DNA from 4 places in the Halomonas sp. IOP_14 genome. Region 2 is predicted to be linked to each of the others. Evidence: predicted binding sites of a transcription regulator. Region 2 holds the regulator's gene; each other region holds the start of a gene.
The links. Region 2 encodes LexA, which represses DNA repair genes until DNA is damaged. Its sites were predicted from a motif close to TACTGTNTANNTANACAGTA; they were not measured.

Region 1 (6,070 bases), on a different contig from region 2:
TGGATCAACGCCTTCCGTTGCAGGCCCCATGCTGCTATCGCCTTCAAACGGTAGCTCTTTGGATAGATCCCCTTCTTGCTCAATGTTCACCAGGCGGCCCTGGGGATCGAAGGTGAGCGTTACGCGACGCTGCTCTACATCGCCATACGCTTTATCTAAACGAAACACATAATCCCACTGGCTGGCGTCAAAGGGCGCTTCCAGCAATGGCCTGCCCATTACGTAAGTCACCTGCTCTTGGGTCATGCCTGGCTGAAGCTGGCTGACCATTTCCTGAGTGACCAGGTTGCCTTGGGGAATATCGCGCTTGTACACGCCTACGTAGCTGCAGCCGCTAATGACAGTAAGGGCAACGGAGAGCGTGATGATTTGAGTCAATTTTTGCATTTGGGCCTATTCTTCACTATCGTGGTTTCGGTTGATCATACCCGACCTAACCAGTTACTGCGAAGAGCGACCATGGCCGATCAGAACCATGAATTGCGCAAAGCCGGTCTAAAAGTGACCCTGCCGCGCGTCAAGATACTTCAAATTCTCGAAAATGTTTCGGGTCAGCACCACCTTAGCGCGGAAGAAGTGTACAAAACACTGATTGATGCGGGCGAAGATGTTGGCTTGGCAACCGTATACCGCGTATTGACTCAGTTCGAGTCAGCGGGCTTGGTAATTCGTCATAATTTCGACGGAGGCCATGCGGTATTCGAGATGACCCAAGAGGATCACCATGACCACATGGTGTGCCTTGAAAGCGGCGAAATCATTGAGTTCGTTGATGAAATCATTGAACGCCGTCAGCAAGAAATCGCTGAAGAGCACGGCTACGAACTAGTGGATCATGCTCTGGTGCTCTATGTACGTCCGCGCGGTTCCGACGTGACGCGCCAGGACAGCGGGCCGACGAACAAGAAATAGTGTTCGTAGGTCGCTGTTAGTCGCAGACCGTTAATCGCGGTTCGAAATATAAGCGCCCCTGAGCCATTTGGCCGAATTCCTGGTTAACTGAATTCGCCAAGTGGATCAGGGGCGTTTGTTTTGCTGTGTGCAGATGTGCTGTATAGCTGTGCGCTATAGAAATGCACAGAAACGGCGCAGGGCGCCCGCTCAATCAGTGCGGCGGGCGTTGGCTGGCGTGCAGCATCTCCCGAGCGTGGGCCAGGGTTTGGTCAGAAAGCGTGACACCGCCCAGCATGCGCGCCAGTTCGCTGATGCGGCCCTGTTCGTCGAGTAGCGCCATCTGGGTCAGCGTTGTATCGCGCTTCGCCTGTTTCTCGATATGCAGGTGCTGGTGCGCCTGTGCTGCCACCTGGGGTAGGTGGGTCACGGTCATGACCTGGCCGTTTTCGCCCAGTTTGCGCAGTAGTTGGCCAACGATCTCTGCGGTGGCCCCCGAGATACCCACATCCACTTCGTCAAACACCAGGCTGGGAACCGTTGAGTGCGTCGCCGCGACCACTTGAATCGCCAGGCTAATCCGCGACAATTCACCGCCGGAGGCGACTTTGGTCAATGGGCGAGCGGGCTGGCCAGGGTTGGCGCTAATCAAAAACTGCACGCGATCAAGGCCTTCAGGGGAGGGCGCGTCTTTAGCGGTGACCTCCACTTCAAAACGGGCTTTGCCCATGGCCAAAAAGCCCAGTTGCTGCTGCACCTCTTTACCCAAGCGAAGTGCGGCTTTTTGACGGCTCTCGCTGAGTTTTTTTGCCTCTTGGCGATAGTCTTCGCGTAGCTCGACGACCCGCGCACTGAGTGCCTCCAGGTCATTGCCACCCTCTTCTAACTGCGCGACTTCCCGCTGTAGGTCAGCATGCAGGGCGCATAGCTCATCAGGAGCAACGTGGTGCTTGCGGGCAATCCGGTGTACGTCGGTCATTCGTTCTTCAACCCAGGCGAGCCGCTCAGGGTCTAATTCGGTGGTGCTGGCGAGGCGATTAAGCTCGCTGGAGGCCTCTTCCACTTGAATGCGCGCATCGCTCAGCATGGCAAGCGTGTTCGCCAGGGTGCCTTTGTCGCTACCTGGCAGGGCGCTTAAGTGGGTGAACGCTTGGTTGAGCAAAGAGAGCGCACCGCCCTCGTCACTGGCGCAGCAGTCGGCGGCAAACTGGGTTTCGCGCAGGGTCTCTTCCGCGTGAGCCAGGGTGTGCTGCTCTTCCTCTAACGTGGCTAATTCACCTTCCGCTAAACCGAGCTGATCCAGCTCTTCTACTTGGTAACGCAGCAACTGCCGTTTGGCCTCAACTTCACTGCCTTCTTCGCTTAGCTTCTTCAGCTGCCGACGCGCACTGCGCCACTCGCGGAACGTTTCAGCTAATTGAGTGGTGGCATCGTTTAGGCCTGCGTAATCGTCCAGCAGGGCAAGGTGGGTCTCTTCGCGCATCAGCGCATGGTGAGCATGCTGTCCATGAATTTGAATCAGCTGTTCGCCGAGGGATTTTAGATCCGAGATAGTCGCGGGTTGGCCGTTAATCCACGCTTTGGAACGGCCGTTGGCGGTGACCACTCGGCGCAGCAAGCATTCCTCAGCGGGGAGCTCCCGCGCCGTTAGCCACTCGACGGCGGCAGGCAGGTGCTGAATGTCGAAGCGTGCGGAGAGATCCGTACGCTCGCGGCCGTGACGCACGCTTCCGGCGTCGGCACGCTCGCCCAGGCAGAGCCCAAGGGCGCCTAACAGGATCGATTTGCCCGCGCCGGTTTCCCCGGTAATCGCGGTCATACCGCCGGTCAAGTCGAGTTCTAAGTGATCGACAATGGCGAAATCTTGAATAGCTAGCTGAGTAAGCATGGCGCCTCCTGAGGCGGTACAGCATAGAAGCTGGATACTTATCCAATAGTTGTTGATTTATACAGTAGTTAATAACTCACTTCAATGCACCTCTTGAGATGGAATTTATGGCCCCCATATAGCGTGCATGATCAGTCAAAGCGAGTGACTTAAAGCTTACTTCTTTGCGCGCCGCCCGCGTGGCCGCGCTCTACTTTTTAGGAGCACAACATGGCGAAAGAACCGCAAACACCAATGGACGATGAGCTGGCCCGCCACGAGCAAGACGCCGATGGCGCCGAGCAAGCAGCTGAGAAGGTTGCTGAAGAGCGCTTGATGGAGGGCGAGCTGGAAGGTTTGATCAATGACGAAGAGGCGCTAGAAGACAGCGTCGACAACCCGGAAGCGGAAATGCTGGCAGCCCAAGTAGGTGAGTTAGAGCAGAGCTTGGCCGAAGCCAAGGATCAGGCCCTGCGCGCCGCCGCTGAAGCGCAAAACGTGCGCCGCCGTGCGGAGCAGGAAGCGGAAAAAGCCCGCAAGTTTGCCCTGGAGAAGTTCGTTAAAGAGCTGCTGCCAGTGGTGGATAGCCTGGAAAAAGCGCTTGAGACCATGGAAGAGGGTGCATCGGAAGTTCACCGTGAAGGTGTTTCCATGACCTTGAAAATGCAGCTGGATGTACTCAACAAGTTCGGCGTAGAAAGCATTGAACCCCATGGTGAGCCCTTTGACCCGCAAGTGCACGAAGCCATGACCATGGTGCCTAACCCGGATCTCGATCCGAACACCGTGATGGACGTTATGCAGAAAGGCTATTTACTCAATGGACGCTTGGTGCGCCCAGCGATGGTTGTAGTGAGTAAAAAAGCCGATTAAGCCACTGGCGGCACAGAGTTTGAAAAAGTGTGTGAAAAAAAGCCCTTGAAATGTCAGCGGCGGCCCCCAAATAAAGGGCAACCCCGCGGGGAAACCCGCAGACAAGCTTTAAAAACTAAATTTTCAGTTTTGTAACAACCGAATTCGAGGTATTGCTATGGGACGTATAATTGGTATCGACCTGGGCACCACTAACTCTTGTGTGGCCGTGCTCGATGGTGACAGCGCTAAAGTTATCGAAAACGCCGAAGGCGGTCGTACGACGCCTTCTATCATCGCCTACACCGATGATGGTGAAACGCTGGTAGGTCAGGCGGCTAAACGTCAGGCCGTTACTAACCCAGAAAACACCCTGTACGCCATCAAGCGTCTAATTGGCCGTCGCTTTAAAGACGACGTTGTCCAGAAAGACATCAAGATGGTGCCGTACAAAATCAGCGAAGCTGATAACGGTGACGCTTGGGTTGAAGTAAAAGGCAAAAAAATGGCACCGCCGCAGGTAAGCGCGGAAGTGCTGAAGAAAATGAAGAAGACTGCCGAAGACTACCTGGGCGAAGCAGTCACCGAAGCGGTCATTACCGTACCGGCCTACTTCAACGACAGCCAGCGTCAGGCGACCAAAGACGCCGGCCGCATTGCCGGTCTGGACGTTAAGCGCATTATTAACGAGCCGACCGCTGCCGCACTGGCCTACGGTATGGACAAATCCCGCGGCGACAAAACCATCGCGGTCTACGACCTGGGTGGCGGCACCTTCGATATCTCGATCATCGAAATTGCCGATGTCGACGGCGAAACCCAGTTTGAAGTGTTGGCCACCAACGGTGACACCTTCCTGGGCGGCGAAGACTTTGACTTGGCGCTGATCAACTACCTGGTAGACCAGTTCAAGTCTGACAGCGGCATTGATCTGTCTGGCGACAACCTGGCCATGCAGCGTCTGAAAGAAGCTGCCGAAAAAGCCAAAATTGAGCTGTCTAGCGCTCAGCAGACCGATGTGAACCTGCCTTACATCACCGCCGACAACACTGGCCCGAAACACCTTAACGTTAAGGTGACTCGTGCCAAGCTGGAGTCACTGGTGGAAGAGCTGGTTCAGCGCTCGCTCGAGCCGTGCAAAATGGCCCTGAAAGATGCAGGCCTATCTGCCTCTGAAATCGACGAAGTGATCCTGGTCGGTGGCCAGACACGTATGCCGATGGTGCAGAAGAAAGCCGCTGACTTCTTCGGCAAAGAAGCACGTAAAGACGTTAACCCGGACGAAGCGGTTGCCGTTGGTGCCGCGATTCAGGGCGGCGTACTGGGTGGCGACGTTAAAGACGTTCTGCTGCTCGACGTTACCCCGCTGACCCTGGGTATCGAAACCCTGGGTGGCGTGATGACGCCGCTGATTGAAAAGAACACCACCATCCCGACCAAGAAGACACAAACCTTCTCTACGGCGGATGACAACCAAACGGCGGTGACCATTCACGCCGTGCAGGGTGAGCGCAAGCAAGTGTCGCAGAATAAGTCGCTGGGTCGTTTTGATCTTGCTGACATTCCGCCTGCACCACGCGGCGTGCCGCAGATCGAAGTCGCCTTCGACTTGGATGCCAACGGTATTCTGAACGTATCGGCAAAAGACAAGGCCACTGGCAAAGAGCAGTCGATTGTCATCAAGGCGTCTAGCGGTCTGTCCGAGGAAGAAGTCGAGCAGATGGTACGTGATGCTGAAGCTCACGCCGAAGAGGACAAAAAGTTCGAAGAGCTGGTGCAGCTGCGTAACCAAGCTGACGGCATGATTCACGCTACGCGCAAAACGTTGGAAGAAGCTGGCGACAAAGCGACTGACGACGAGAAGCAGGCGATTGAAACGGCCATCAGCGAGCTGGAAGAAGCGGTTAAAGGTGACGACGTCGATAACATTCAGAAGAAACTGGATGCACTGACCGAAGCCTCTGGCCAGCTAGCCCAGAAGATGTACGCCGAGCAGGCCGAAGCGGCGCAGCAAGAGGGCGGTGAAGGTGCCGAAAACGCGGGCACCAAGCCGGAAGAAGACGTGGTTGACGCCGAGTACGAAGAAGTCAACGACGATCAGAAAAAGCAGTAACATCCTCTTTCTGCCAAGGAAAGCGGTGACGCGGGAGCTTACTCCCGCGTTGCTGTTTCCGCGGCCAAGACGCACGTAGTTAAGTATCACGTAGTTAAATATACAGTTGAATACATAGCTAAATGTGCAGTTGAGTGCGTAGCTAACCAGGAGGCGTAGGGCCTATGTCCAAACGCGATTATTACGAAGTCCTGGGTGTCGAAAAAGGGGCCGATCAGAAAGAGATCAAGAAGGCCTATCGCCGTCTGGCGCAAAAATTCCACCCTGATCGAAACCCGGACGATACCACCTCCGCGGAAAAATTCCGCGAAGTGTCCGAAGCGTATGAAGTGCTTAGCGACGGCGAA
Region 2 (6,070 bases):
CGGGGCGCTTAGAATTGATTCCGTGGCATGCCTCCATCACTTCAAGCGCGGAGGCTCGGTCATTACATACCAGCAGCATATCGCAGCCTGCTGCCAGCGCTGCCTGGGCACGCGCTTTGGGGTCTCCCGCCTCGTGGGCGCCGGCCATACTCAGGTCATCTGAAAAAATGCAGCCTTTGAAGCCTAGCGATTCCCGCAGCATGCCCAACCAGTTGGGTGAAAAGCCTGCTGGGCGCGTATCAAAAGCACTATAAATAACGTGTGCAGGCATAATCCCATCTAACTGTGAAGCTAACTGGGTAAAGGGCACAAGATCGTGCTGTTTCATCACTTCTAGCGGGCGATCGTCTATCGGCAATGCAACGTGTGAGTCCGCCGCGACACCACCGTGGCCGGGAAAGTGCTTACCCACAGCGGCCATACCGGCATCGTGAAGCCCCTGAATAAATGCATTGCCCAGCTGGGCTACGTGCTGTGGGTCACTGCTGAAACTACGATCACCAATAACGCTGGATAGACCGCTCTCCACATCAAGTACCGGGGCGAAGCTCAGATCCAGACCGCAGGCAGCCATCTCCATCCCTAACAACCAGCCGGCATCTTTAGCTAACGCCAGCCCCTCTCCCTGGGCAGCGCGGTAACACTCGCCGATACGCGCCATGGCAGGCAGGCGTGTTAACCCCTCTTTTATGCGCTGAACGCGACCGCCTTCTTGATCCACGGCAAGCAGTAAATCAGCACGCACACGGCGAATATCGCTGCAGAGCTTGCGAACCTGATAGCCATTTTCAACGTTGCGGGCAAACAAAATTACGCCCCCTACCGTCGGTTCTAGAAGCAAGCGTTTTTCTGCAGCCGTCAATTTTGGGCCTTCAAGGTCAAGCATGACCGGGCCTAACGGTTGAGTCATCGTGATAGGTCCATGAAAAGGGGCGATGATTCTAGACGATCGTCTAGCGGTGTCAAAATCTGATCAATCAAAGGACTGGCGGCCACCGTGCAACCAAACAGGGGTACCCGGCAACGCTAACGAAAAGATATAGAGCAGATCAGGATTGCGTAAACGAATACAGCCGTGGGACGCAGCAACGCCCATGGGCTCGTCAGGCGGCGTCCCGTGCAGGTAAATATAGCGCCGTTGCGAGTCAACCTGACCACCGCGGTTCACGCCCTTTTCCAAGCCACACAGCCACAGTATGCGGGTCAGAATCCAGTCACGCTCTGGATGCTCTTCGGCGAGTTCGGGCGAAAATGTCTCGCCCGTCCAGCGGCGACCTCGAAACACCGCATTTTCGGGCATATCTCCGCCAATGGCCGCGCGCACATAGTGCCACCCGCGGGGGGTTTTACCACTGCCATTGCGCTCCCCGCTTCCGGCAGCACCGGATGAAATAGAACACTCATGGAGCACTTTTGGCCCTCGCCAACAGCGCAGCAACTGTTCGGTAGTATCAATCTCCAGCCAGATATGTTCCGTTGGAGGTAGCTCAGCTAGCGTAGGAGTTCGCATGTTTTCCTTCTTCTGGCTTGGCACCGTCAAGGGCTATGGGTAACGGCGCATTCATAGCAGCCACCACTACCGGGAGCAATCGCCTGACCAAATCACGCACAGAGACCTGCTCGTGGTAATCCTTCTCCGCGATATCGCGTAGCGCATCAAGGCCAGACAGGGTAAAGATTACCGTGCCGAGCACAAAGTGTAGCCGCCAAAAACGCTCGGCGTCAGGCAGATCCGGCGTTGCTTTGCGCACAAGCTCGGTGAAGCGTGTAAACACATCGCCATACTCTTCCTGGATATAACGTCTTAGATGTCCCTGTGCTTGACTGTAGGCAAGACCCAGCAGGCGCATAAACACTTTCAAACTATTGCGCTCGGCGGGCACCGCGAGAACGGTAGTTGCCATGGTCTCGAGCAGTGTTTCCAGCGGGATAACGCGCCCGGCGTGTTGGCCCTCGAGCTCATCTAGCGCAGTATGAAAGCGCTGACTAAACGGATCCAGGTAGCGGGCAAAAACGGCCTGAATCAAGGCTTTTTTGGAACCAAAATGGTAATTAACAGCGGCTAAGTTAACCCGCGCTTTGCTAGTGATGTTGCGCAGCGAAGTTTCAGCAAAACCCCGCTCTGCAAACAGCACCTCGGCGGTGTCGAGTATACGGGTCACCGTATCAGATTGAGCCATGTCGCTCTCCAGGGAAACAGGTGTTTAAAACATAGCAAAATACTATGCCATAACGTAGGCGGGCTCAACGCTTGATTTATTGACAAAATGTGACGTATTAAATAAGCAGAAACTTAGTTTCAAACGATTAGAAAAATTGCATAGACATCGGCAATAGGCACTGACAAGCCATATACTGGACAGAGGAACATACTGTATACTTAAACACTTATTGATTAAGTCGACATTTAACTTGTTACTGTCTATTCACTATTTATGGAGTCTGGTATGTCGCGTCCGCTAACCGCTCGCCAACAGCACGTGTTTGATTTTATCGTTAAGACCATGGGCGAATTTGGCTACCCTCCTACCCGCGCCGAGATTGCCAAAGCACTTGGCTTCCGCTCACCCAATGCGGCTGAAGAGCACCTGCGCGCGCTGGAACGCAAAGGCGTTATTCGCATTATCCGCAACACCTCTCGCGGCATCCGCCTGCCCAACCAGGAACCTCAAGAAGTCCTGGATAGCGCAGTCCCCGCCTTACCCACAACCAACGTGGAAGCCCCACCCACTGGCCTGCCTGTGATCGGGGAAGTAGCTGCCGGCAGCCCCATTTTGGCCGCCGAACATATTGATCGCTACTGCCCGCTACCGGCCGAGTACTTCACTCCCAAAGCTGACTATCTGCTGCGCGTACGCGGCCTTTCCATGAAGGATATTGGCATTTTGGAAGGTGATTTACTGGCGGTTCATCGCACTGACCGGGTTCGCGATGGCCAGATCGTGGTTGCCCGCCTGGACGATGAAGTAACGGTTAAACGCTTCAAACGCCAGGGGCATCAAGTGACGCTGTTTGCAGAGAACCCTGATTTTGCGCCCATTGAAATCGACCTGCGCTCTCAAGCGCTCGATATTGAAGGCGTTGGAGTCGGCGTAATTCGTGGTGGCAACGGCCAGGCACTCGGCTAATAAATCCGCTACTGCAGGTCGATATAGCGGTGGTCATTGAAGGTGGCCACCCAGTTTGGGTGATAGACCAGCAGGATGCTCAGCAGCATGCCAGTAATAAATGCCTCTGAAGGCATTAGCAGTGGTAAAAAACGCGCATACTCCTGGGCGAGATAGATCGCCTCAGGGTCTGTACCCGCGACGATAATCAGCACTACCGCCGCCAAGCCTCCTCCCAGCGTTGCCAGCGCCGCGCCAAAAAAGCCGCAGGCAAACAGAAATACCATCAAGTTATCCGGCAGGCGGCGATCTACCAGCCGCCATACCGTGCCAATAACGGCCGCCGGGACGATCCCGGTAACCAGCACATTTGCCCCCAGCAACATCCACTCATTGCGGCCAATCACCACCATGGCAATGTTGATCAGCACGTTGCTAATCAGCGCTAATGGCGCTTTAAAAACGAGTGTCATCAATACTGTAAAAACAAGGTGTAGCGTTAGCCAATCAACAGCCTGGGCACGAAGCTGCCACATCAGCATCACCGCCAGCGTAGCACCCAGCCAGCGGTGCTGAAGCGCTGAATCCGCTATCAACACCTGCCAGGGCCGCCCCCAAAGCGCCCATGCGATCACTGCTAACGAGAGTAGCCAGGTGAGCAGCAGCGCCCAGGGCGCTAATACACTTTGCGCAAATGACATGGCGGCCTCTCAGGTTGATGGGCGGGCATTATAGAGTACTTAGCTAAATACCACTGTCTTGTTGCCATGCACCAACACACGATCCTCTAAGTGCCAACGCAAACCGCGAGCGAGCACGGCTTTCTCCACATCACGACCAAAGCGGACTAGATCAGTAGGCGTATGACAGTGGCTAACGCGATGGATATCCTGTTCGATGATGGGGCCTGCGTCGAGTTCCTCGGTCACATAGTGGCAGGTAGCGCCAATCAGCTTAACCCCCCGCTGGTAGGCCTGGTGGTAGGGCTTAGCCCCGGCAAAAGAGGGCAAAAAGCTGTGGTGAATATTGATCACTCGCCCCGCATAGCGCGCGCACAGCTCAGGGGGCAGTATTTGCATATAGCGCGCCAGCACCACGCAGTCGGCGCGGGCACTGTCGATTTCGGCCTGAACCTTGGCAAACGATGCTTGCTTATCGTCGGGGTCGACCGGTACATGGTGATAAGGAATACCGTACCACTCCGTCAGCGAACGCATATCATCATGGTTGGAGATAACCCCGACAATGTCGCAATCCAGTTCCCCCGCCTGCCAGCGGTAAAGTAGATCTACCAAGCAATGTGACTCCCGCGACACCATCAGCACGACGCGCCTACGCTGCTGGGTATCCACCAGCGACCACTGCATATTGAATTCGCTGGCTATCGGTTCAAATGCCGCGCTCAGCGCTTCCGCCGACATACCTACCGAATCCGCCAGAATTTCGTAGCGCATAAAAAAGCAGCCGGTTTCTAAATCGGAGTGCTGGCTAGCTTCGGTAATGGAGCCGCCCTGCTGGGCAATAAAGCTCGATACCCGTGCAACAATACCCACCCGGTCAGGACAGGAAACTACTAAACGATAATAATGAGACATGTGAGCTACTCTTGACCTATTGCTAAGTTAATTATGACAAACCAGCGGCTTAGGTCGCATAGTGTATCGGAAGGCCGTGGATGATTGTTAGCTGCCCCTGCCTTCCCGTATAGTTAAGACACTACTTTTTAGGTTTTTCATAACAGATGCATTCACCACGCGTTCAAATTCGTCCCCGTCGTCGTCCACCGCTGCGCATTTTGCCGCTGGGGGGATGCGGTGAGATTGGAATGAATCTAACGCTATACGGCTATGACGATCACTGGATAGCCGTGGACTGCGGCATGATGATCCGCCAGGATCTTCCCAACTCGCCGCTGCAGGTACCCAATCTTGATACGCCGAAAGCACTAGGGATCGTGCCCAAAGCGCTATTTATCACCCATGGTCACGAAGACCACATTGGTGCCGCAGCCTGGCTATGGCCGATGTGGAACTGCCCCATTTACGCCACCCCGCTGGCGGCAGGCCTGTTGCGGCTAAAATTTGCCGAGCATCAGCTTAGCGGTGCGGCTATCCATGTCATTGAACCTGGCGAGGCCCTAGAGAGCGGGCCATTCACGCTGCGCTATTTACTTTTAACCCACTCCATTCCCGAAAGCTGTGCGCTAATAATGATGGCCGGTGGCTATCGCGTTTTACATACCGGCGACTGGAAACTCGACCCTGAACCGATTATCGGCACGCCGATCAGTGCAGCCCTCTTCAAGGCGCTTGCCCCGGTTGACTTGGTAGTGGGCGATTCCACTAACGCCCCCATGCCCGGGCACTCCGGCAGCGAGGGGGACGTCGCCCGCGCCCTGACAAAAACCCTCAGCAACTGCCAGGGCCGGGTGGTGGTCTCCTGCTTTGCCAGTAACCTTGCCCGGGTGTTAGCGATAGGGCGCGCCGCTCAGAAGTGTGGCCGACGCATTAGCTTGATGGGCCGTTCAATGGAGCGCATGGTCAGCGTTGCCCGGGGGCTCGGCTATATGGATGATTTACCGCCTTTGGTGCCCAATCATGACTTAGGCTATCTTCCCCCGGATGAAGTGGTGATTATCGCCACCGGTAGCCAGGGTGAGCCCCGAGCTGCGCTACAGCGCCTCGCCCAGGGTCGCCACCCTTTTGTGGATCTTCAGCCGGGCGATAACGTTATTTTTTCGGCTAAAGCCATTCCTGGCAATGAGCGCCCCATTGAACAGCTTAAAAAGCGTTTGGCGCACTTAGGTGTCAACCTCTACGACGAGTTCAACCACCCTGAACTGCACGCTACCGGGCACCCCGCTCAGGATGAACTGATCAAGCTGTATCAGTGGGTCAGGCCAAAACATCTCATACCGGTGCATGGCGAAGCCCGCCACCAACAGGCTCATCAGACTATTGCCA
Region 3 (6,070 bases), on a different contig from region 2:
ATGCAGCGGTTACATCTTACCCATCCCTTACATTTCGTCATTGGCTTAACGCTATGGTGTATCTGGTTCGTAGCCGTTTACGGCGGGCACGCAATAGCCTGCTCAGTTGCGCCGCCTGCTCCCGAGCAGGGCGTATTCACCCTGGTAAACGCTATGCTGCTGGTGGTTAGTATCGCGGCGATTGCGTTACTGGCGGTGCTAACAGTGGGTTGTTGCCGCATGGCTAGGCGCCATGAAGGGCGGCTGCGCTTTAATGCCACTGTTTCCGCCGGGCTGTATCTTTTCTCTACCTTAAGCGTTGTGTTTGCTGCAATGCCGATTATTGGTATTCCGCCTTGCCTGTAAGCGATGCGCTTAACAAAGAGGAAGAGCAGCTCTATACCCTCCACGGTATGTGGTGCACCAGCTGTGCCCTGGCCGTGGAGGGCTCGCTTAAGAGGCTCGAAGGCGTGCATGAGGTTAGCGTCCACTACCCAAGTGCAGCCCTCTGCATCAGCGGTACACCCGCCGCTGTCCAGCTCCCAACGCTCGCCCCAAAGGTTAAACGTTTGGGCTATCGGCTTACGGAACTTGAGCCGGTGGCAGATGCCCATGGACGTTTAGAAGAGGAGAGCCGCTACCTGACGCTGAGGTTAATGGTCGGTTCGCTGTTCGGCATGTGGACGATGCTCGCTTCACTATTGATATATGCGGGTGCATTGCCTTCGGAGCGGATTGAACTGGTGGTGGCGTGGGTATCGGGGGCATTCTCCTTACCTGTCGTGCTGTTCGCAGGCGTGCCGTTTTACCGGGCCGGGTGGCGAACGCTGCTCGCCAAGCGCCCCGGCATGGATGTTTTAGTTAGCCTGGGTGTTATCGGCGCGGTGGTGGTCTCGGTTTGGCTACTAGGGCGCGGCTCTAACGAGGTCTATTTCGACACGGCGGTGATGCTTATTGTGCTTTTACTGGTTGGTCGGCTGGTGGAAACGCTGTGCCGTCACCGTGGGCTAAAAGCGCTCGATGCCCTGGCGCTTCCTAATGATGACATAACGGTTTGGCAGAACGAGCGCTGGGGATCGGTTCCTGTAGATGAAGTGACAAAGGGAACGCGTGTCGAGCTAGCGCCCGGTGAGTTGATAGCCCTTGATGGGATCCTGGAAGCCCCAGGTTGGATCGATACTGCCTCGCTTACTGGCGAAAGCCTGCCTCGCTACTTTAATGCAGGACAGAAGGTCTACGCGGGCTGCCGCTACCTGGGGACAACGCCGCTGGTAATGCAGGTGAGTGCTGGGGTAGGCAAGCGGCGACTGGATCGGCTGTGTGACGAAATGCGCCGCTATCAGGCCAAAAAAGGCGAATTGCAGAAACTCGCTGACCGTTTTGCCGCATGGCTAAGCCCACTAGCGCTAGTGCTAGCGATGCTAACGCTGCCCACTGCGCTGCTACTTGGGTTGGGCTGGGAGGATGCCTTTGTGCGCGCACTGTCGGTGTTAGTGGTTGCTTGCCCCTGTGCCGTGGGGCTTGCAGTGCCGCTGGCAAGTCTTGCCGGTAGTGGCCAGGCCATGCAGCAGGGTGTTGCGCTACGCGACCCGGCAGCGCTCGAAACCTTGGCTCACATTCGCTCGGTAGCGCTGGATAAAACCGGCACCTTAACCACTGGCAGCCACTCGGTGCTGCACTGGCAGGCCCGGGAGGGCATTGATAAGCACACTTTGCAGCGCAAGCTCAGAGCCGCTGTTGCTGGCAGCGAACACCCCTTGGCACAAGCGTTAGCGTGCTGGTCGGGCAGCCAACATGATCAACATCACGAGCAATGCGTGGACGTAAACGAAGCGCCTGGGGAAGGGCGCCATGTGCGCTTGAGCAACGGTGAATGGCTGATGGTAGGCAGCGCCGGTTGGCTTTCTCGCCATCAGATAGCGCTGCCAGACCACGAGGAGGACACAGCGCTGGCCTTTGCTACTCAAGTGATGGTAGCTGATGGTGCAGGCTGGCTAGCCACGCTCTATCTTACTGATCAGCCAGTGGAAGATGCTGAAAAAAGCGTGAAACACCTGCTAGATGCAGGGTATGTGGTGGCAATGATCAGCGGTGATCGGGAGGGGGCGGTTAGTTGGTTAGGTGAACGGGTGGGGCTTGGAAGAGAAGCTTGCTATGCCCAGCGCTCGCCTGAAGCCAAAGCGCGGCTTTTGCAGGGGTTGCCATCGCCAACGCTCTACGTGGGTGATGGCTTAAACGATACCTTGAGCCTAGCCGCGGCAGATGTTGGCATCGCTCCATTAAATGCCAGCGAAGCCGCCCGCGAAGGGGCTTCCGCACAGCTAATGACGCCGGGGATGGGTGGGGTAGTCAAACTGCTTAGTATTGCTAAACGTACGCGACGCATCATGGTTCAGAATCTGTTCTTTTCAGCGCTCTACAATACCTTGGCACTCGGGCTGGTAGTGCTGATGGCGATCCCCCCGCTAGTAGCGGTACTCGCCATGGCGGCAAGTTCGCTGACGGTTACCCTCAACGCTGCACGGCTGGCCTGGGCAGAGTCTAATGATAATGGCTAAATAGCATAGCCAAGCGCCTGTTTAAGCCGCTCGGCGTGGGTGGCCACCCAGCGTGGATCTATCGCCCCCCAATCACGTATCTGGTAGCGACCAATGTTGTGGCGCTCGCCGTCATCCTTAGTAAATACACACTCGATATCCAACTCGGCAAGGGAGGCGATCGTATCCTGGGCGGTGCGTCGTGGCATGCCGGTGGCCTCGATTAGCGCAGGTACACTGGCAGCGCCCTGTTCGATCAAATAGGCGACGTATAAGCGGCGGTAAAAACTCGATTTGGTTTTGCTAAGAGCGGGCATTCGGCTTCCTTTGCAACTATTTTATGCGCGTGCTGCTTAGCTTAAATGAATAAATCCTGCTGCGCTCGTGGTGGGCGAAAGTCCCGGGTGTTTAAGCCCTGCTCGGTGCGATCCTGCATGTTCCACTGGCGGCTGGCGCGGGCAAAGCGTTGCGCAATTAAATCAGCAAATACCCCTTCACCGCGAAAGCGTTTACCAAACTTGGCATCGTACGCCTTACCGCCACGGCACTGACGCATTAGGCTCATCACTTTCGCCGCGCGCTCCGGGTAGTGGGCTTCTAACCAGGCTTCAAATAGCGGCGCCACTTCATAGGGTAAGCGCAGCAGCATCCAGGCGGCGGTTCGCGCTCCTGCACGGCTGGCGGCTTCCAAGAGTTTTTCTATTTCATGATCGGTTAGCCCCGGAATAACCGGTGAAATTAAAGCACCCACGGGAATGCCTGCTGTATTCAGTTCACGAATCGCCCGCAAGCGCGCCTGAGGTGATGCCGCCCGTGGCTCTAATGTGCGTTTCAATTGGGCATCCAGGCTGGTCAAACTGACAAACACACGCACCAGCCGGTGCTCTGCCATTTCCGCCAGAAGCTCTAAATCGCGCAGCACCAAGGTGCTTTTAGTCACCAGCGTTACCGGATGGCGACACTCCAGTAGCAGCTCCAGCAAACGGCGGGTGGTTTGGTAGGTGGCCTCTAACGGCTGATAGCAGTCGGTGTTGCCGGAAAGGTTGATCGGGCGGCACACGTAATTAGGGTGGCACAGCTCTTCGGTTAACCGCTCCACTAAACCGCTACGGGCAATCAGCTTGGTTTCAAAATCTAGCCCTGGCGATAAGTCCCAGTAGGCGTGAGAAGGGCGGGCATAGCAGTAAACGCAGCCATGCTCACAGCCGCGATACGGGTTCAGCGAGCGATCAAAAGGTAAATCTGGTGAGTGATTCCACGACAAAGCACTTTTGCTCACCTCCTCACGCACTTCGGTAGCGATAGTCGTAGAGGCCTCTTCCCGCCACCAACCGTCATCTTCCGCCACGCTACGGGTAGGCGCAAAACGATTGTGTGGGTCGTATGTTGCCCCGCGACCCTTATAGGAGCTTGGTGTTCCAAGAGATGTCATGGTTCACCTCTTTTGACATGGTTTTATATACAGTATTTGTGAGGTGGCAAGAAATCAATAGCCAGTCAATTAATTAACTTGCAGCAGCAAAAAGGGCGCTACCCAAAGAACTATCGTGGGTTTAATGTGCAAGGTGGGTTTGTGACTAAAGAGTCAGCGAGGAAACGTTATGTCGAAAGTGGTCATCGTGACAGGGGGAAGCCGAGGTATCGGAGCGGCCACCGCAAAATTGCTGGGCGCAAAAGGCTATGCAGTGTGCGTGAACTATCTTGCTAATAGGGAGCTGGCAGATGATGTGGCTGATTGCATTATTCGAGCGGGTGGTCGAGCGTTTGCCTATCAAGCGGATGTTAGCAGTGAAGCTGACGTTATCCGCCTGTTTGATGCAGCAGAGGAGCGCTTGGGCGAGGTGACGCATTTGGTTAATAATGCAGGGATACTGTTTACTCAATCCAAGCTGGTCGATATCGACCTTGAGCGCTTCAACCAAGTGCTTAATAGCAATGTGGTCAGCTGTTTTCTGTGCTCTAGAGAAGCCGTCAGGCGCTTCCCAGCAGGTAGTGCAATCGTCAATGTCTCGTCGCTTGCCTCGCAAACAGGCTCGCCCTTTGAATATGTTGACTACGCTGCATCGAAAGGTGCCATGGATACCCTAACCAAGGGGTTGTCTCGCGAAGTTGCTGGCTCGGGGATTCGTGTTAACGCCGTTCGCCCCGGTTTTATCTACACTGATATGCATGCCGATGGTGGAGAACCAGGGCGGGTTGATCGTTTAGCTCCTCAGATTCCTATGCAGCGTGGCGGTAGCGCTGAAGAAGTGGCTAATACCATCGCTTGGTTGCTCTCGGACGAAGCCTCTTATGTAACGGGGTCATTCATTGATGTAGCAGGCGGGCGGTGATGCTGTTCTTCCCCCATATTTCAAACGTTCTAAATAGATGCTGCTTTTGGGTCTTAACTCATGACACTTCAACAACACTTCGAACAGTTAGCCACTTATAACCAGTGGATGAACACTAACCTCTATGATGCCGCCGGTAAGCTGAGCGCCTCTGAACTAGCTGAAGAGCGTGGCGCGTTCTTCGGCTCGATTTTTGGCACACTGAACCACATCGCGGTAGCCGACACGATTTGGCTCAAACGGTTTGCAACACACGCCTCTTCTTCCGCAAGAACGCTTGAGGTAATGGTGGCACTACCTACGCCAGATCGCCTTGATCAGATTCTCTTTGATGACTTGAAGGGATTGAAAGCGCATCGCCAATGGCTCGATACCGTGATTATTAACTGGGTATCGGCGCTGACAGACGACGATTTGAGTACCACGCTGAGTTATCACAACATAAAAGGAGTGGCCTCAAAACGGCGCTACTCAAGCCTGATCGTTCACTTCTTCAATCACCAAACCCACCACCGCGGGCAGGCATCTACTTTGTTCTCCCAAGCCGGTGTGGATATTGGTGTCACCGATTTGTTGGATCTCATTCCGGATGAGTCTTAAGGGGAAAGCTTAGACAACGGGAACCGAGTTACTGGAATTAGTCATTTATTACAAACCGAAGGTTCCAGGGTTGCGAAACGCCGTGGCTTGAGAAAGCCACGGCGTTGTTTTCTATCGATTTACCCTATCCATTCAACGCTTCTTCCGTGATGGCTTCTTATCGGCACTGGCCGGTGCGCTTTCCTTTTCGCCGCTACCACCATTGGGGAAGTGAGCGCGAACCAGTTCCAGCAGACCTTGAGTTGAGGTGTCGAAGTCAGCAGCGTTGGTGTCGATGCGTTCGCTGATTTCACCGGCGATGCGCTTGCCAAGCTGCACGCCCCACTGGTCAAAGGAGTTGATGTTCCAGATGACCCCTTGCACGAACACCTTGTGCTCGTAGAGCGCGATCAGTGCCCCCAGGTTTTTTGGCGTTAGCTCATCCAGCAGTAGGGTGCTGGAAGGACGGTTGCCGGGGCAGCTGTAGGGGTCGTGTTGACTGAGCTCTTTGCTGTCCCCTTGGCTGCCTTCCATAAAGGCGTTGGCCTGGGCGAGCATATTAGTCAGCAGTGCGAAGTGGTGGTCTTCAACGCCGGGCTCGGGCTTGAGTGAGGCAATAAAGTCGATAGGTACGTAGCGCGT
Region 4 (6,070 bases), on a different contig from region 2:
CCCAGGATAATAAAGAGTTTCTGTTTACGTTTAGGCGTCATTGGGCGTTTCCCCTTGCGCTGTTTGCGCGTCTTGCACGGCGTTTCAAGCCTTTGATCAATTGGCGCTGTTCAGCACGCGCATGCCATACGGTGGCGAGCAGCAGTAGCGCTGTCACGCCCCAGGCAGACCACACATAAGGCGCGTGACCACCCATGGCGAGAAATTCGGAAAATGAGTCAAACGCCATTAGCGAGCCTCCTCTGCCGGTAGTTCCACCACTTGGCCGGTCACCAATTCCTGTACCCAGCGTTTGTTAGCTTCGCGGCGCAAAATTTCACTGCGTGTGCGCATCAGCGTTAAGGCAATGAAAAAGCAGTAGAAACCCAGCACCATAATGACCAGAGGCAGCCACATTTCAGTAGGCATGGCCGGGCGCGAGGTCAGCGTAAATGAAGCGGGCTGGTGCAGGGTGTACCACCAGTCCACCGAGTATTTGATGATGGGAATATTGATCACCCCCACCATGGCCAGCACCGAGGCTGCCCGTGAGGCGCTATCGCGGCTGGTAAAAGCCCCACGCAGAGCAATTACGCCCAAGTACAAAAACAGCAAGATCAGCATTGACGTTAGCCGTGCATCCCACATCCACCAGGTTCCCCAAGTGGGTACACCCCATACGGCACCGGAAAACAGCGCGACAAAGGTCATAGCTGCGCCAAGAGGCGCCATCACCGCCGCCGCCATATCGGCGACTTTAATTTTCCAGACCATAAACACCAGGCCGGAAACCGCCATGGCAATGAAGATAGACTGAGCCAAAAAGGCCGCCGGCACATGGACGTAAATAATTCGGAAGCTATTACCCTGCTGGTAATCCGCTGGCGCAAACGCCAACCCCCACAGCGAGCCAGTGACGATCAACAGCGCCGCCGCGGCCCAAAACCAGGGCTGTAATTTGGCACTAATGCCGTAGAACCACTTGGGTGATCCCAGCTTATGTATAAAGGCCCACATAGCGTGTCCTGTCCTTAACCGTTAATACTGATACGCAGCGATGCGGCAATCGCCCACGGCGCCAACATGAGTGAGGCGGCGAGCAGCGCGCCCAGGATAGCCAGGTGTGCGGAGACACCCTCTCCAAAAATGGCCGCCTGCACCGCGCCTGCGCCAAAAATGAGCACCGGGATATACAACGGCAGCACCAGTAGCGAGAGCAGCACTCCACCCCGTGCCAAGCCAACGGTTAACGCCGCACCGATGGCGCCAATCAAACTCAAGCTTGCCGTACCCAGGGCAAGCGACAGCGCCAGCACGGCGTAGCTGCCCGCTGGCAGCGCCAGCATAATACCCAATATCGGCGCCATCAGCGCCAACGGTAGGCCTGTCAGCAGCCAGTGCACGGCCACTTTGGCCAAACTTAGCGCGACTAACGGCTGCGGCGCCAATAGCAGTTGCTCCAGACTACCGTCGTCATAATCGCTGCGAAACAGGCTGTCTAATGAAAGCAGCGCGGCTAACAAAGCTGCGACCCACAGCAAACCTGGAGCAATCACCGCTAACAGCTCAGGGTCGGGCGAAATAGCGATCGGGAACAGCGTGATCACCAGGGCAAAAAACACCAGTGGATTGAGCACTTCGCCACGGCGTCTCAGCAATAGCGTTAAGTCACGCACTAGCGTGGCCTTCACTGCGGTCATTAACCCACCATTATGCTCACGCAGTGGCACTGCTGAAACCTGTTGAGCGGTCTCCGAACTTTGTGAAGAGCCGTGTGAAGAGCTATTTGAAGCGCCATGTAAAGAGCTGTGCAACCCTTTCTCCTTTACCCTAGGGATATCCGTCTGAGCAACGGTGAAGCGGTTAACTCGTGGTGTGTCGTTACTAACACACAGCCCCCCGCCTGAGCGTGGGCAACCAGCTGTCTTTCTAGATCAGCGACGCCGTGGCGATCAATCGCGGTGAAAGGCTCATCCAGTACCCATAGGGCGCGCAGCGTTAACGTTAAGCGCGCCAGGGCAACACGGCGCTGTTGCCCTGCTGAGAGTTGCCCTGCGGGCACATCTTCAAAGCCTGCCAACCCAACCCGTTCAAGAGCTTCCAGGCGCTGATCTTCATTACCACTTTCCCCGCTTAACGCCTGATACCAGGCTAAATTTTCTAACGGGGAAAGCCCTGACTTAATGCCCGGTGCATGTCCTAAATAGAGCAAATTCGCGAGAAAATGTTCACGTGCTTCGTTCATCGCAGCGCCATTCCAGAACAGTTCGCCCTGGTAGTCACTGAGCTGGCCGGAGAGAATTTTCAGAAGGCTGGTTTTACCACTACCATTGGGCCCTTCAATTCGCACTATCTCGCCGCTGCGAACCTCCAGATCTAACCCTTGAAACAGCCAGCGGTCATCGCGTTCACAGGCAAGCTGGCGGGCTTGTAGACACAGGCTCAAGCGTCTCTCCTGGCATATTGATTTCGCGTCGAACTCTACACGTAAAGCCCCTTTCTCGCCACTCACACAATGCGGCGCTGGGTCGCAGCGTGATCTTCATCAATATGTCGTGAGAGCAATTATCTCTGGCACTGTATGCAAAAACAGGTCTACAATGAAAACCACTGTATGAAAGAACATGCAATGGAGATTCTTTGATGACCCTATCGATGGCAGCACCTACCGTTACGTTTGGCCGTAGACAACCGGCACCGCACCCTTACGCAATGGCGCCTAGCATTACCCGACGCAATACCTATGCACTCAAAGTGCGTGGCAATGCACTGTGTGATTGCAACTTGTTCGATGGCGATGTCATTATTATCCGGCGCTATCAACACGATACCCAGACAGAAACTGCCGTTGCCGAAATAAACCAGCAAACGATCGCCTTGAGGCAGCTCTCTATCAGCCGCTTTGGCGTAGAGCTATGGCCAGAAGATACTTTGCAGCCAGCGCTATTTTTGCACAACCGGGATATTCAGGTACTCGGCATGGTAATGGGTGTGAAAAGTGAGACTACCTTTACGGAGCATTAATGCGCTATCGGGTTCCCGAGTTACCCACAGGGTCATGGCACACGGCTGACATTGAAGTAGAAAAGAGCCAATTTATCACCTGGATCTGCCACGCTCCCGATATCAACGCATTCACTACTCTGCTGAATGCGGCGAAAACCGCGCATCCTAATGCCAGCCACCACTGCACTGCCTACATTGCCGGGCCACCCGGCGAGCAAAATCTGATTGGCTTTTCCGATGATGGCGAGCCTGGCGGCACCGCTGGCCGCCCCATGTATCAGGTTCTCCAGGGGAGCCAACTGGGCCAGATTGGCTGTGTGGTCATTCGTTATTTTGGCGGTACAAAGCTCGGCACCGGTGGCTTAGCCCGCGCCTACGCTCAGGCGGTTAGCCATGCCCTTGAGACACTCGCTACCCGGGAAGTGGTTGAGCGCGACACCTACACCCTGCGCCTTACTTTTGCCAATGAAGCGATTGCCCGCGCCTGGTGCGAAGAGCACGACATCCCTATTGAGCAAGCCGACTACGATGGTGATGGCGTTCGCCTGACCATTGGCTGGCCACGGGACTGCCCGCTTGACCTTGCCCCGCTAGAAAACCGCTTGAAGAGTGCTATTGAGGTTCTCTCTGCACCAAAGGCATAACGCAGCAGATGAAAGGGCCCCATATGTCATTGCGAGGAGCTTGCGACGCGGCAATCTCGTTCTGCGGTGGCAAACAAACCGAGATCGCCGCGCTTCGCTCGCGATGACACTCACCGGCCATTGCGAGGAGCCTGCAACGAAGCAATCTCAAGCCTACCCTGAGAACCAACCCCAGATTGCTTCACTGCGTTCGCAATGACACCCCTATGTCGTTGATGGCAGAGGACTAGTTAACCCAGGTATTTAATCATTACCCCGGCCGCGACTGCCGACCCAATAACACCCGCCACGTTGGGGCCCATGGCATGCATCAGCAGGAAGTTATGTGGGTTGGACTCCAGCCCCACCTTATTCGCCACCCGCGCTGCCATAGGCACGGCGGAAACGCCCGCGGCACCGATCAATGGGTTGATGGGCATTTTGCTCACCAGGTTCATCAGCTTGGCCATCAATACCCCAGCGGCCGTGCCGATACCAAAGGCGACAATACCCAGACCTAATATCCCCAGCGTCTCAAATGCCAGGAAACTCTCGGCCATCAGTTTGGAGCCTACCGACAGTCCCAGGATAATCGTGACGATATTGATCAAGGCGTTTTGCGCGGTATCCGACAAGCGCTCGACTACGCCACACTCACGCATCAGATTACCAAAGCAGAACATACCGAGTAGCGGTGCCGCATCGGGCAGAAACAGCGCGACCAGAATCAGCAGCATCAGCGGGAAGATGATTTTTTCCAGCTTGGAGACCGGCCGCAACTGGGTCATCTTGATTTGACGCTCTTTATCGGTGGTCAGCAGACGCATGATGGGCGGCTGTATCAGCGGCACCAACGCCATATAGGCGTAGGCAGCCACCGCGATAGCACCCAGCAGCTCCGGCGCCAGCACGCTGGAGACGTAGATGGAGGTCGGGCCATCCGCCCCGCCAATAATACCAATGGCGGCGGCCTGATTGAGCGAGAAATCCATGATGCCCATCGAGGTGAGCGCCACGGCACCAAACAAAGTGGCAAAAATGCCAAACTGAGCGGCCGCACCTAAAAACAGCGTGCGCGGATTGGCCAGCAGCGGACCGAAGTCGGTCATGGCGCCCACACCCATAAAGATAATCAGCGGGGCGATACCTGAACCAATTGCTACTTTATAGAAGTTGTAAAGCATGCCATCGCTATAGCCGACGCCCACGGCGATATCACGTGCGGCACGCACCTGATCCGGTGCGACGCCATCGTGGGCTATCACTTTTAACGATTCACGCCAGGCTTCCGCATTCGCTAACGGATCCAGCGTCGCGCCCAGCGCTGCCGCTATCTGCTGTAGCACTGCGGGTTTCGCCACCTCGATCGCTTGGTCTAGCGCTGAAATCGCCAACCCTGCTTCGGGAATATTGGCCAGAATGCCGCCAAAGCCAATCGGCACCAGCAGCAGCGGCTCAAACTTCTTATAAATGGCCAGGTAAAGCAGCAGTAGCCCCACCATGATCATGACGGCTTGGCCAAGCTCAAGGTTATATAGCCCAGAGCCTTCCCATAACGTTACTAATTTATCCATTACTGGGCCCTTAGAGCTCGATCAGCGCATCGCCTACGGCTACGCTGTCGCCCTCGCTGACGTTAACCTTAGACACAGTGCCTGCGATACTGACACGCACTTCGGTTTCCATTTTCATCGCTTCAAGAATGATCACCACATCCCCTTCAGCGACTTTATCGCCAGGGCGAACATTAACCTTGAAGATATTGCCGGCCAGCGGCGCATCAATGCTCTCACCAGTGGGTGCAGACACTTCCTCTCTGGGGGCGCCAGTGCTGGCCGCCGTTTGCTCCTGCACTTCGCCCAGTTCACCACCTTCAGACACTTCCACCACGAAGGCTTTACCGTTGAGCTTAACGGTATAGGTTTCCGGGCCACTGCTAGCCACCGGCTCTTTGCTTTCCACCTTGGCGGGTGTCTTTTCAGCACTTGCGTCAGTTGCCTGGGGGGCAGGTTCAAAGGCGTCGGGATTGTCGCGGTTTTTAAGGAACTTCAAGCCGATCTGCGGGAACAGCGCGTAGGTCAGAACATCATCTACTTCGCGCTTGCCTTCGGCCAAGCGAATGCCTTCAGCGCTAGCCTTCTCTTTCAGTTCGGCAGCCAGCCTATCCATTTCCGGTGAGAGGTTATCCGCCGGGCGACAGGTAATCGGCTCGCCGCCTTCCAAGACGCGCTTTTGCAATTCGGCGTTGAAGGGTGCTGGGGCAGCACCATATTCACCTTTGAGCAGCGCCTGAACTTCCTTGGAGATCGACTTGTAGCGCTCGCCCATCATCACGTTCATGACCGCCTGGGTGCCGACGATTTGCGAAGTGGGCGTCACCAGCGGAATAAAGCCAAGATCTTCGCGCACGCGGGGAATCTCGCTTAGCACATCGTCCAGCTTATCGCCCGCGCCCTGCTCTT

Region 1: recN (DNA repair protein RecN) is a predicted target of LexA. The motif match lies at 2,827-2,846, and genes of this name have one in related genera.
Region 3: K7H09_RS10945 (PA0069 family radical SAM protein) is a predicted target of LexA. The motif match lies at 3,964-3,983, and genes of this name have one in related genera.
Region 4: K7H09_RS13395 (LexA family protein) is a predicted target of LexA. The motif match lies at 2,555-2,574, and genes of this name have one in related genera.

What each region holds. Positions count from the first base shown of each region.
Region 1 is NZ_JAINWD010000036.1:6,564-12,633, forward strand. It holds gene bamE (outer membrane protein assembly factor BamE) at 1-387, opposite strand, end outside; gene fur (ferric iron uptake transcriptional regulator) at 460-912, shown strand; gene recN (DNA repair protein RecN) at 1,106-2,779, opposite strand; gene grpE (nucleotide exchange factor GrpE) at 2,990-3,631, shown strand; gene dnaK (molecular chaperone DnaK) at 3,789-5,723, shown strand; gene dnaJ (molecular chaperone DnaJ) at 5,888-6,070, shown strand, end outside.
Region 2 is NZ_JAINWD010000015.1:37,626-43,695, forward strand. It holds gene nagZ (beta-N-acetylhexosaminidase) at 1-910, opposite strand, end outside; gene K7H09_RS12775 (L,D-transpeptidase) at 974-1,510, opposite strand; gene K7H09_RS12780 (TetR/AcrR family transcriptional regulator) at 1,488-2,180, opposite strand; gene lexA (transcriptional repressor LexA) at 2,448-3,128, shown strand; gene K7H09_RS12790 (energy-coupling factor ABC transporter permease) at 3,137-3,808, opposite strand; gene purU (formyltetrahydrofolate deformylase) at 3,848-4,702, opposite strand; gene K7H09_RS12800 (ribonuclease J) at 4,933-6,070, shown strand, end outside.
Region 3 is NZ_JAINWD010000011.1:95,837-101,906, reverse strand. It holds gene K7H09_RS10960 (hypothetical protein) at 1-345, shown strand, start outside; gene K7H09_RS10955 (heavy metal translocating P-type ATPase) at 393-2,537, shown strand; gene K7H09_RS10950 (winged helix-turn-helix domain-containing protein) at 2,534-2,833, opposite strand; gene K7H09_RS10945 (PA0069 family radical SAM protein) at 2,875-3,948, opposite strand; gene K7H09_RS10940 (SDR family oxidoreductase) at 4,118-4,849, shown strand; gene K7H09_RS10935 (DinB family protein) at 4,910-5,449, shown strand; gene pgi (glucose-6-phosphate isomerase) at 5,582-6,070, opposite strand, start outside.
Region 4 is NZ_JAINWD010000017.1:44,252-50,321, forward strand. It holds gene ccmE (cytochrome c maturation protein CcmE) at 1-41, opposite strand, end outside; gene ccmD (heme exporter protein CcmD) at 38-229, opposite strand; gene K7H09_RS13380 (heme ABC transporter permease) at 229-996, opposite strand; gene ccmB (heme exporter protein CcmB) at 1,011-1,679, opposite strand; gene ccmA (cytochrome c biogenesis heme-transporting ATPase CcmA) at 1,805-2,425, opposite strand; gene K7H09_RS13395 (LexA family protein) at 2,623-3,003, shown strand; gene K7H09_RS13400 (IMPACT family protein) at 3,003-3,629, shown strand; gene K7H09_RS13405 (sodium ion-translocating decarboxylase subunit beta) at 3,860-5,182, opposite strand; gene oadA (sodium-extruding oxaloacetate decarboxylase subunit alpha) at 5,193-6,070, opposite strand, start outside.